Regions from separate parts of the Kitasatospora sp. NPDC056731 genome, predicted to be linked through region 1. Evidence: riboswitches for the same ligand, from Rfam matches in the RefSeq annotation. Region 1 holds a riboswitch; the other holds the start of a gene.
The links. A riboswitch is a leader RNA that binds a small molecule or an ion and turns the genes downstream of it on or off. The one in region 1 is predicted to bind glycine.

Region 1 (4,407 bases):
GGGGGGAGCCTGGCAGGGCGGCCGCCGCGCTGCGGCCGCCCCGTCACGAGCGGGTCAGCCGCCGATGAAGGCGGTGTACTCGTCCGCGCTGAGCAGCTCGTCGGTGGACTCCACCTGGACCTTGAACAGCCAGCCGCCCTCGAACGGGGCGCTGTTGACCAGGCTGTTGTCGTCCAGGACGTCCTGGTTGATCTCGACGATCTTCCCGGTCACCGGGGAGAACAGGTCGCTGACCGACTTGGTCGACTCCAGCTCGCCACAGGACTCGCCCGCGGTCACGTCGGCGCCGACCTCGGGCAGCTGCACGTAGACGATGTCACCGAGCGCGTCGGCCGCGTGGGCGGTGATGCCGACCGTGGAGACACCGCCCTCGATGGCGGTCAGCCACTCGTGCTCCTTGGTGTACTGCAGGTGCTGGGGGTTGCTCATGGCGTCATTCTCCAGGATGGGAAGCGGGTACGACGAAGCGGGCCGCCGCACGGACGGCTTCGACGCGGATCAGGCGTGGTTCAGGCATGGGATCAGACCTGGGTCGGACCTGGGTCGGACCGGGATCAGGCGTGGCTCAAGCCTGGGTCGGGCGTGGTGACAGGCCCGGGTCTACGGGGAGGGCGGGGCCTCGGCGAGCGGAGGCCCCGCGGCCTCAGCGGGCGCGCTTGTAGAACGGCAGCGCCACGACCTCGACCGGCTCGTGCTTGCCGCGCACGTCCACCGCGACGGCGGTGCCGGGGGCGGCGTGGGCCGCGTCCACGTAGGCGATCGCGATCGGTCGGCCCAGGGTCGGCGACGGGGCGCCCGAGGTGATCCGGCCGATCGGGGCGCCGTCGGCGGAGACCACGGTGTACTCGGCGCGCGGGACGCGCTTGCCCTCGGAGACCAGGCCGACCAGCACCCGCGGCGGGTTGGCCTCGGCCGCGGCGGCGGCCCTCTCCAGCGCCTTGCGGCCGACGAAGGTGCCCTCGTTGGTGGTCTTGTCGAAGCGCACGACCCGGCCCAGGCCCGCGTCGAACGGGGTCAGGTCGGTGGAGAGCTCGTGCCCGTACAGCGGCATGCCGGCCTCCAGACGCAGCGTGTCGCGGCAGGACAGGCCGCACGGGACCAGGCCGCGGCCCTCGCCGGCGGCGGTCAGCGCCTGCCAGACCCCCTCGGCGTCGCCCGGGTTGCAGAAGATCTCGAAGCCGTCCTCGCCGGTGTAGCCGGTCCGGGCGAGCAGCACGTCGCGGCCGGCGACCTGGGCCGGGAGGATCGCGTAGTACTTCAGGCCGGGCAGGTCGGCGTCGGTGGTCCCGGCCAGGATCGCGGTGGCCTCCGGGCCCTGGACGGCGATCAGCGCGTAGGTGTCGCGGTCGTCCGTGACGACGGCGTCGAAGCCCTTGGCGCGGGCGATCAGCTCGTCCAGCACCAGCTGGGCGTTGGAGGCGTTGGCGACGACCAGGAAGGCGTCCTCGCGCAGGCGGTAGACGATCAGGTCGTCCAGGATGCCGCCGTCCTCGGCGCAGATCATGGTGTAGCGGGCGCGCAGCACGCCCAGCGCGGAGACGAAGCCGACCAGCGCGTGGTCCAGCATCTCGCCGGCCTGCGGGCCGGTGACGGTGATCTCGCCCATGTGGGAGAGGTCGAACAGCCCGGCCCGGGTGCGGACGGCGAGGTGTTCCTCGCGCTCGCTGCCGTAGCGCAGCGGCATGTCCCAGCCGGCGAAGTCGGTCATGGTCGCGCCGAGGGCGCGGTGCAGCGCGTCGAGCGCGGTGAGGCGGAGGGACGACATGGCCTGGAACTCCTCGGTCTGGGCACTCATGGGTGCACGCGCCGGAACCGGACCCGCTGGGGGGCCGACCCTGCGCGCGGGCATGCGGCGGCGTGGGTCTCCCCATCTGTCGTCGAACCTGAGAGCTTCACCGCCCACCTGCCCGCAGCTGTTTCCAGCATCCAGGACAGCATGGTGGCTTGCACCGTGGGTGGGCGCGCGACAGGGCCGTGCGCCACTTTCCAGATGTGCCTAACCCGTGCGGTAGGGGGGCCTGAGAGATTCCGGGGAGGAGTTGCTCCTTCGGCGCCGGCTGTGCCGCCTGACGGGGCACTCCGGGCTCTCCCGCGCGGGTTCGAGCGGCCGGTATGGAGTTGTCGGTCCGCCGGCGCGCCGCGCCGTCGAACGCGCACATCATGGCACGTCCGCGCCGACGACGGGAGAGGGGACCCGGTCACACCCCGCCACCTCGGGCACAGCCCTAGACTGCTGCGCGTCGGCGCAGCAGAGGGCGGCCGACCGGCAGAGGGCGGATCAGGCGCGCATGGGGTACCCGGTGGAGCAGCAGCAGGGGTGGGGCGGGCCGGAGTCGGCGCCGCCGGGCGGCGGGTGGCCGGCCAACGAGCTGGAGCAGGTGCTGACCGCCGCGCTGGGCGACCCGGGTGCGACGCCGCGGGTGGTCGAGGTGCTGGCCCGCAGCCAGGTGTGGATCCCGCTGCCGGCCGGCGGCGACCCGCAGGGGCCCGCGCTGGACCTGCCGACCATCGAGCTGGCCGGCGAGCCGTACGTGCCGGTGTTCTCCTCGCAGGAGGTGTTCCTGCGGCAGGCGCCGGGGATGGCCTTCGCGGTGGCGCCGGTCTGGGAGTTCGCCCGCGGGCTGCCGCTGGGCGTGGGCATCGCGGTCAACCCGGAGGCGGCGGTGGGCATCCCGGTGCCGCCGCAGGGTGTGGCGGAGCTGCGGCGCGGCCCGCGCGAGGAGCGCCTGGCCGACCAGGAGCAGGGCCGGAACCAGGAGCAGAGCCAGAGTCAGGGCCAGGGGCCGGAGGCGCCGACGGGTGGCCGGGTGGCGCTGCGTGAGCCGGTGCCGGGGGAGGATCCGGAGCACTTCCTGGCCGCCTGCCGGGCCGAACTGTCCGCGCTGCCCGGAGTGTTGTCCGCGCGGCGGGCGCTCGCCAGCATCGAGGGCGAGCCGACCGTGATGTTCGTGGGCGTCCAGCTGGACCAGGCGGCCCCGGCCGACCCGGGCGCGGTGAACGAGGCGCTCGGCCGTGCGCTGGGAACCGCGCCGCTGCCGGGGGGCGTCCACCTCGTACTGCTCGATCTCGCCGATGACCCGGTGGTCGAGTGGCTGCTCACCCGGGTACTCCCTTTCTACGCGCGGGGTTGAGCGGGGTTCGTATCGGAGGCACGTCGCCGTGGCGGTGGCCGGTGCCGCGCCATAGGGTGCGTGCAGACGGCCGACGGGCCGGCAGGCTTGAGGAAAGAGGCGCGGCGAGGTGGGCGCATGAGTGCGGGAGCGGTAGCGGGCGGTGCACCGGGGCCCTGGGGCCAGGCGCCCGCCGGGCGCCCCGGAGCGGATCCGGGCGCGCTGGAGCGCACCCTGCGCGAGGTCGCGCCGGAGCGCTACGAGGCGTACGAGCAACTGCTGCACGCACTGGCCGACGGCCAGGTCTGGATGCTGCTGTGGCACGGCACGCCGGGCAGCGCGGACGCCCAGTACGGGAACATGGAGATCAGCGGCCACGGCTACGCGCCGGCCGTCACCTCGTCCGAGCAGCTGGCGTCGTCCGGCTGGGCGCGGGCCCACGAGGTCATCTCCGGGCGGGAGATCGCCGCTTCGCTGTACCGGACCCGCTGGGGGCTGTGGCTCAACCCGCACGCGCCCGGCGGCGGGGTCGGGGTGCCCTGGGCGGACCTGCGGCGGATCGCCGCGGGCCTGGAGCGGCTGCCGGCCGGGCCGTTGAAGCTGAGCGAGCCGCAGCTGAACGCCCAGCCGTTCTTCGCGCTGCTGGAGCGGCAGGCCGGTGAGGTGCGCGCGGTGCGGGCGCTGCGCCGGGCCTGGGTGCAGCCGGCCGTGGGGGAGCCGTACCTGGCGATCGGACTGGAGCTGTACGAGAGTTCGCCGCCGGCGGTGGAGGCGGTGCGGGCGCTGATGCAGCGGGCGATCGCGGTGGCTCCGGAGGGGCTGGCGGTGTCCACGGTGGCGATGGCGGACGAGTACGACCCGGTGGCGCTGTGGATGCGGGCGCACGCGCGCCCGTTCTTCGACCGGGAGGCGGGCCGCCCGCCGACCGGCCCGTACCCGCCGGTGCCGCCTCCGCCGTACCCCGCGCAGCAGGGGCCGGGTTACGGCTACGGCACGCAGCAGCCCCCGCAGGGCTGGACCGGGCAGCCGCAGCAGCCGTGGCCCGGATACCCGGGGCGCTGACAACCAAAACCTTTTTCCAGAAGCCGACTTGATCTTGCATCAGGTCGGCTTCGGTGCTTTCCGGACGAACTTCCGGCCGGTACCGTCGATCACCTTGACATGCCTGATACAGCCGTGTGAAGAGGGATATGCCGAAGGCGTAGGAGGTGCATGCGCACAGATCACAGTTGGGCATCTGTCGGTTGTCAGGGCTGGCGCAAGCGAGTTCGGATGGCAGAGAGTTCTGCGCAACGCA
Region 2 (4,407 bases), on a different contig from region 1:
CGCGCTTGAGGCCCTCGCCGCCCATCAGCCGGACGTACGCCCAGGAGATCGGCAGGATGGCCGCCGAGCCCCACGGCGCCGCCGAGATCGGGCCGACCCCGGTGGCCGGGCCGGCCTCCGGCTGCAGCGGGTGGTTCGGCAGGTACGGCGCCAGGTGGGCGCGCACCGCGACCGGGCCGACGCCCGGGCCGCCGCCGCCGTGCGGGATGCAGAAGGTCTTGTGCAGGTTCAGGTGCGAGACGTCCGCGCCGAACTTGCCCGGCTTGGCGAGGCCGACCAGGGCGTTCAGGTTGGCACCGTCCACGTACACCTGGCCGCCGGCCTCGTGCACCAGGGCGCAGATGTCGGTGATCTGGGTCTCGTACACGCCGTGGGTGGACGGGTAGGTGACCATCAGCACGGAGAGGCTGTCCCGGTGCTGCTCGATCTTGGCCTTCAGGTCCTCGACGTCCACGTCGCCGTCGACCAGGGTCTTCACCACGACCACGCGCATGCCGGCCATCACCGCGGAGGCCGCGTTGGTGCCGTGCGCGGAGGACGGGATCAGGCAGACGTCGCGCTGGGTGTCGCCGTTGGCGTGGTGGTAGGCGCGGACGGCCAGCAGGCCGGCCAGCTCGCCCTGCGAGCCCGCGTTCGGCTGGATCGAGACGGCGTCGTAGCCGGTCACCTCGACCAGCTGGCGCTCCAGCTCGCGGATCAGGCTGAGGAAGCCCTGGGCCTGCTCGATCGGCGCGAAGGGGTGCAGCTGGCCGAACTCCGGCCAGGTGACGGCCTCCATCTCGGTGGTCGCGTTGAGCTTCATGGTGCAGGAGCCCAGCGGGATCATGCCGCGGTCCAGCGCGTAGTCCCGGTCCGACAGGCGGCGCAGGTAGCGCAGCATGGCGGTCTCCGAGCGGTGGCTGTGGAAGACCGGGTGGGTCAGGTACTCGTCCTGGCGCAGCAGCGCGGCCGGCAGCGCGTCGGCGCCCTCGGCGACCTCGACCGCGGGGACGCCGAACGCGGCCCAGACGGCGGCCAGGTGCTCGCGGGTGGTGGTCTCGTCGGTGGAGACCGAGATCCGGTCCGCGCCGTCCTGGTGGACGTTGACGCCGTTGGCGCGGGCGGCGGCCGCGATCTCGGCGGCACGGCCCGGGACGACGGCGGTGACGGTGTCGAAGAACTCGCCGTGCAGCAGCTCGACGCCGCCGGCCCGCAGGCCCTCGGCGAGGGCGGCGGCGTAGCGGTGGGTGCGGCGGGCGATGTCGGCCAGGCCGTCCGGGCCATGGTAGACGGCGTACATCGAGGCCATGACGGCGAGCAGCACCTGGGCGGTGCAGATGTTGCTGGTGGCCTTCTCACGGCGGATGTGCTGCTCGCGGGTCTGCAGCGCCAGGCGGTAGGCGCGGTTGCCGTCGGCGTCGACCGAGACGCCGACCAGGCGGCCGGGCAGCGAGCGGGCGTACTCGGCGCGCACCGACAGGTAGCCGGCGTGCGGGCCGCCGAAGCCCATCGGCACGCCGAAGCGCTGCGAGGTGCCGCAGGCGATGTCGGCGCCGAGCGAGCCCGGCGAGGCGAGCAGGGTCAGCGCCAGCAGGTCGGCGGCGACCGCGACGATCGCGCCGAGGCCGTGCGCCTGCTCGATGACCGGGGCGAGGTCGCGGACCACACCGGTGGCGCCCGGGTACTGGAGCAGCACGCCGAAGACGCCGCGCTCGGCGATCTCGGCCGGGATGCCCTCCGACAGGTCGGCGACGACGACCTCGACACCGGTCGGCACCGCGCGGGTGTTGATCACCGCGGTGGTCTGCGGCAGGGTCTCGGCGTCGACCAGGAAGACGCCGCCCTTGACCTTGGTGACGCGGCGGGCGAGCGCCATCGCCTCGGCGGCCGCGGTGCCCTCGTCGAGCAGCGAGGAGCCGGAGGTCGGCAGGCCGGTCAGGTCGGAGACCAGGGTCTGGAAGTTGAGCAGCGCCTCCAGGCGACCCTGGGAGATCTCCGGCTGGTACGGCGTGTAGGCGGTGTACCAGGCCGGGTTCTCCATGACGTTGCGCAGGATCACCGGCGGGGTGAACGTGCCGTAGTAGCCCAGGCCGATCATCGGCTGGAGCACCTGGTTGCGGCTCGCCAGCTCGCGCAGTTCGGCGAGCACCTGCGCCTCGCTGCGGCCGCCGGGCAGGTCCAGGCCGGTGATGGAGCGGATCGCCTCGGGAACGGCGGTGGCGGCGAGTTCGTCCAGCGAGCCGTAGCCGATGGACGCCAGCATCTTCTGCTGCGCGGCGTCGTCGGGGCCGATGTGGCGGTTCTCGAAGGGGCTGGCCAGCTCAAGCTCGGTGAGGGTCGAGGCGCCGGTGGGGCGTCCCGCGTTCGGCTGGGCGTTCATGGTGGTCGAGGCCTCCTGGTCACGGACCGGCGGGGGTGCGCACGCCGACCGGCCGGAGCCGCTGCGGACAGCGATTCGACCCGGGCGGGCGAACCCGACAGGCCTCCCCCTCTGTCATCGGGACCTGAGAGCTTCACCCGCACGGCGCGCTGTGGCACGCCGCCGGCTTGCACCGTCGGTGAGGGTGGTGGCCGTCGGCTCCCTGCCGACGGTCCTGCCCTGCTTTCCAGAGTGACCTACCCCACACGGTACGGATGCCTGAGAGATTCCGGGGAGGAGTTGCTCCTTCGGCGCCCCGACCAGCGCTTTCCGTGGCCGGGGACTCTCCCGAGCGGGCTCGGCGGTCGCCGCCCAGGGTACCAGCGGCAGGCCCCCTGATCACGGCCGCGTCGGGTCACTCCGGGTCTACGCGCGTCCCCCGGACGGTCCAGCCCGAAGCCCGTCCGGCGCACCCCGGTCGCGCCCGTCCGATTCATGGCCTTTGGTGTGAAGTGGCAGGCGGAACGGGTGCTCCGGCCACGGTCCTGCGGGAGTTCCGCAGGCGCAGCGCACTGGAGGAAAGAGTGCAAACCGACATCGATCCCCGGGACCTCATCGGCCACAAGGCGGTCGACCGCAACGGAGACAAGATCGGCACGGTCGACGAGGTCTACCTGGACGACGCCACCGGCCAGCCGGAGTGGGCAGCCGTCCGGACCGGCATCTTCGGCCGGGACGCCTTCGTCCCGCTCACCACCAGCGAGTTCTCCGGCGACGAGCTCCGGGTGCCGTACGACAAGTCGCTGGTGAAGGAGTCGCCGGACTTCGGCGTCGGCCAGCACCTGTCGCCCGCCCAGGAGCTCCAGCTCTACCGCTACTACGGCCTGGACACCCCGGCGAACGGCCGGCCGGTCGGCCGGGACGCCGACCGGCCCATCGGCCGCGAGGGTGACCGGCTGATCGGCCGGGACGGCGACCGCCCAGCCGACCGGGGCAGCGACCGGCCCATCGGCCGCGAGGGTGACCGGCCCATCGGCCGCGAGGGTGACCGACCGACGCGGCCCGACCTCGACTTCGGCACCACCTCGGCGGCCGAGCCCGTGAAGCCCATCACCTTCCACTCCCTCGGCCCCGTCCCGACCACCACCCCTGCCGACCCCACCGGCACCGCGACGGAGGTCAACGTGCGGACCCTCAACACCCCCGCGCCCGCAGCGACCCCCACGACGACCGAGCCCAAGCCGCAGCCCGCCCCGGTCGTGACGACCACCGCGACCACGAACTCGGTCATGGCCGCGCCGGTCTCGGAGCGCTCGACCGGCCCGGCCACCTCGTCCCCCAACGGCCCGGTGGAGATCACCTGCCGCGAGGAGCGCCTGGACATCACCACGGACTGGCACATCGTGGGCACCGCGAAGCTGCGCAAGTACGTGACCAGCGAGCAGGTCGAGCGCCGCGTCCCGGTGGTCCGCGAGCGCGTCCGGGTGGAGCGGATGCCGGTGAGCGAGGCCGAGCGCGCCTCGCTCACCGAGAAGGAGATCGCCGAGGCGGTGGAGGAGGTCACCCTGCGCGAGGAGCGCCCGGTGGTCCGCAAGTACCTCACCCCGATCGAGCGGGTCCGCCTGGTGGTGGAGCGCTACACCGCCGAGGAGGTGATCCGGGACGAGCTGCGCCGCGAGCACGTCGAGGTCCACGACAACACCGCCGCCGCCCCGGCGACCCCGGCAGCCACCCCGGTGGCCGAGACCCCCCGCCCGGCCGTGCTGCGCCCGTTCGCCTGACCCCTCGCCCCCAGGGCCCCGGACCTCTCGGTCCGGGGCCCTCGGCATGCCCCGTCCCGGTCGCCGCCCGGCCGGAATCCTTCGATTTTGCCAAAGCGTCACCACTGGATATTTGACACTCTGAAGTATCTCCCGGCATGGTTACTTCAGTTCATTCACTATGTACGGGAGGAAGCAACCGTGAGTGAGGCACCACAGCCCACCACCGCGGCCGAGAAGCAGAGCAGCGCCCGGGTCCTGCCGGCCCTCATCCTGGCGATGCTGTCGTTCAGCGTGGTGCAGACCGCG

Region 2: another riboswitch for glycine. It lies ahead of gcvP (aminomethyl-transferring glycine dehydrogenase); the one in region 1 lies ahead of gcvT (glycine cleavage system aminomethyltransferase GcvT).

What each region holds. Positions count from the first base shown of each region.
Region 1 is NZ_JBFBNR010000014.1:170,948-175,354, forward strand. It holds gene gcvH (glycine cleavage system protein GcvH) at 55-429, opposite strand; gene gcvT (glycine cleavage system aminomethyltransferase GcvT) at 644-1,765, opposite strand; glycine riboswitch at 1,997-2,102, opposite strand; gene AB0R04_RS17480 (enhanced serine sensitivity protein SseB C-terminal domain-containing protein) at 2,289-3,131, shown strand; gene AB0R04_RS17485 (enhanced serine sensitivity protein SseB C-terminal domain-containing protein) at 3,249-4,172, shown strand.
Region 2 is NZ_JBFBNR010000062.1:13,412-17,818, reverse strand. It holds gene gcvP (aminomethyl-transferring glycine dehydrogenase) at 1-2,359, opposite strand, end outside; glycine riboswitch at 2,596-2,699, opposite strand; partial or broken gene AB0R04_RS35615 (PRC-barrel domain-containing protein) at 2,923-3,237, shown strand; gene AB0R04_RS35610 (DUF2382 domain-containing protein) at 3,628-4,119, shown strand; gene AB0R04_RS35605 (MFS transporter) at 4,300-4,407, shown strand, end outside.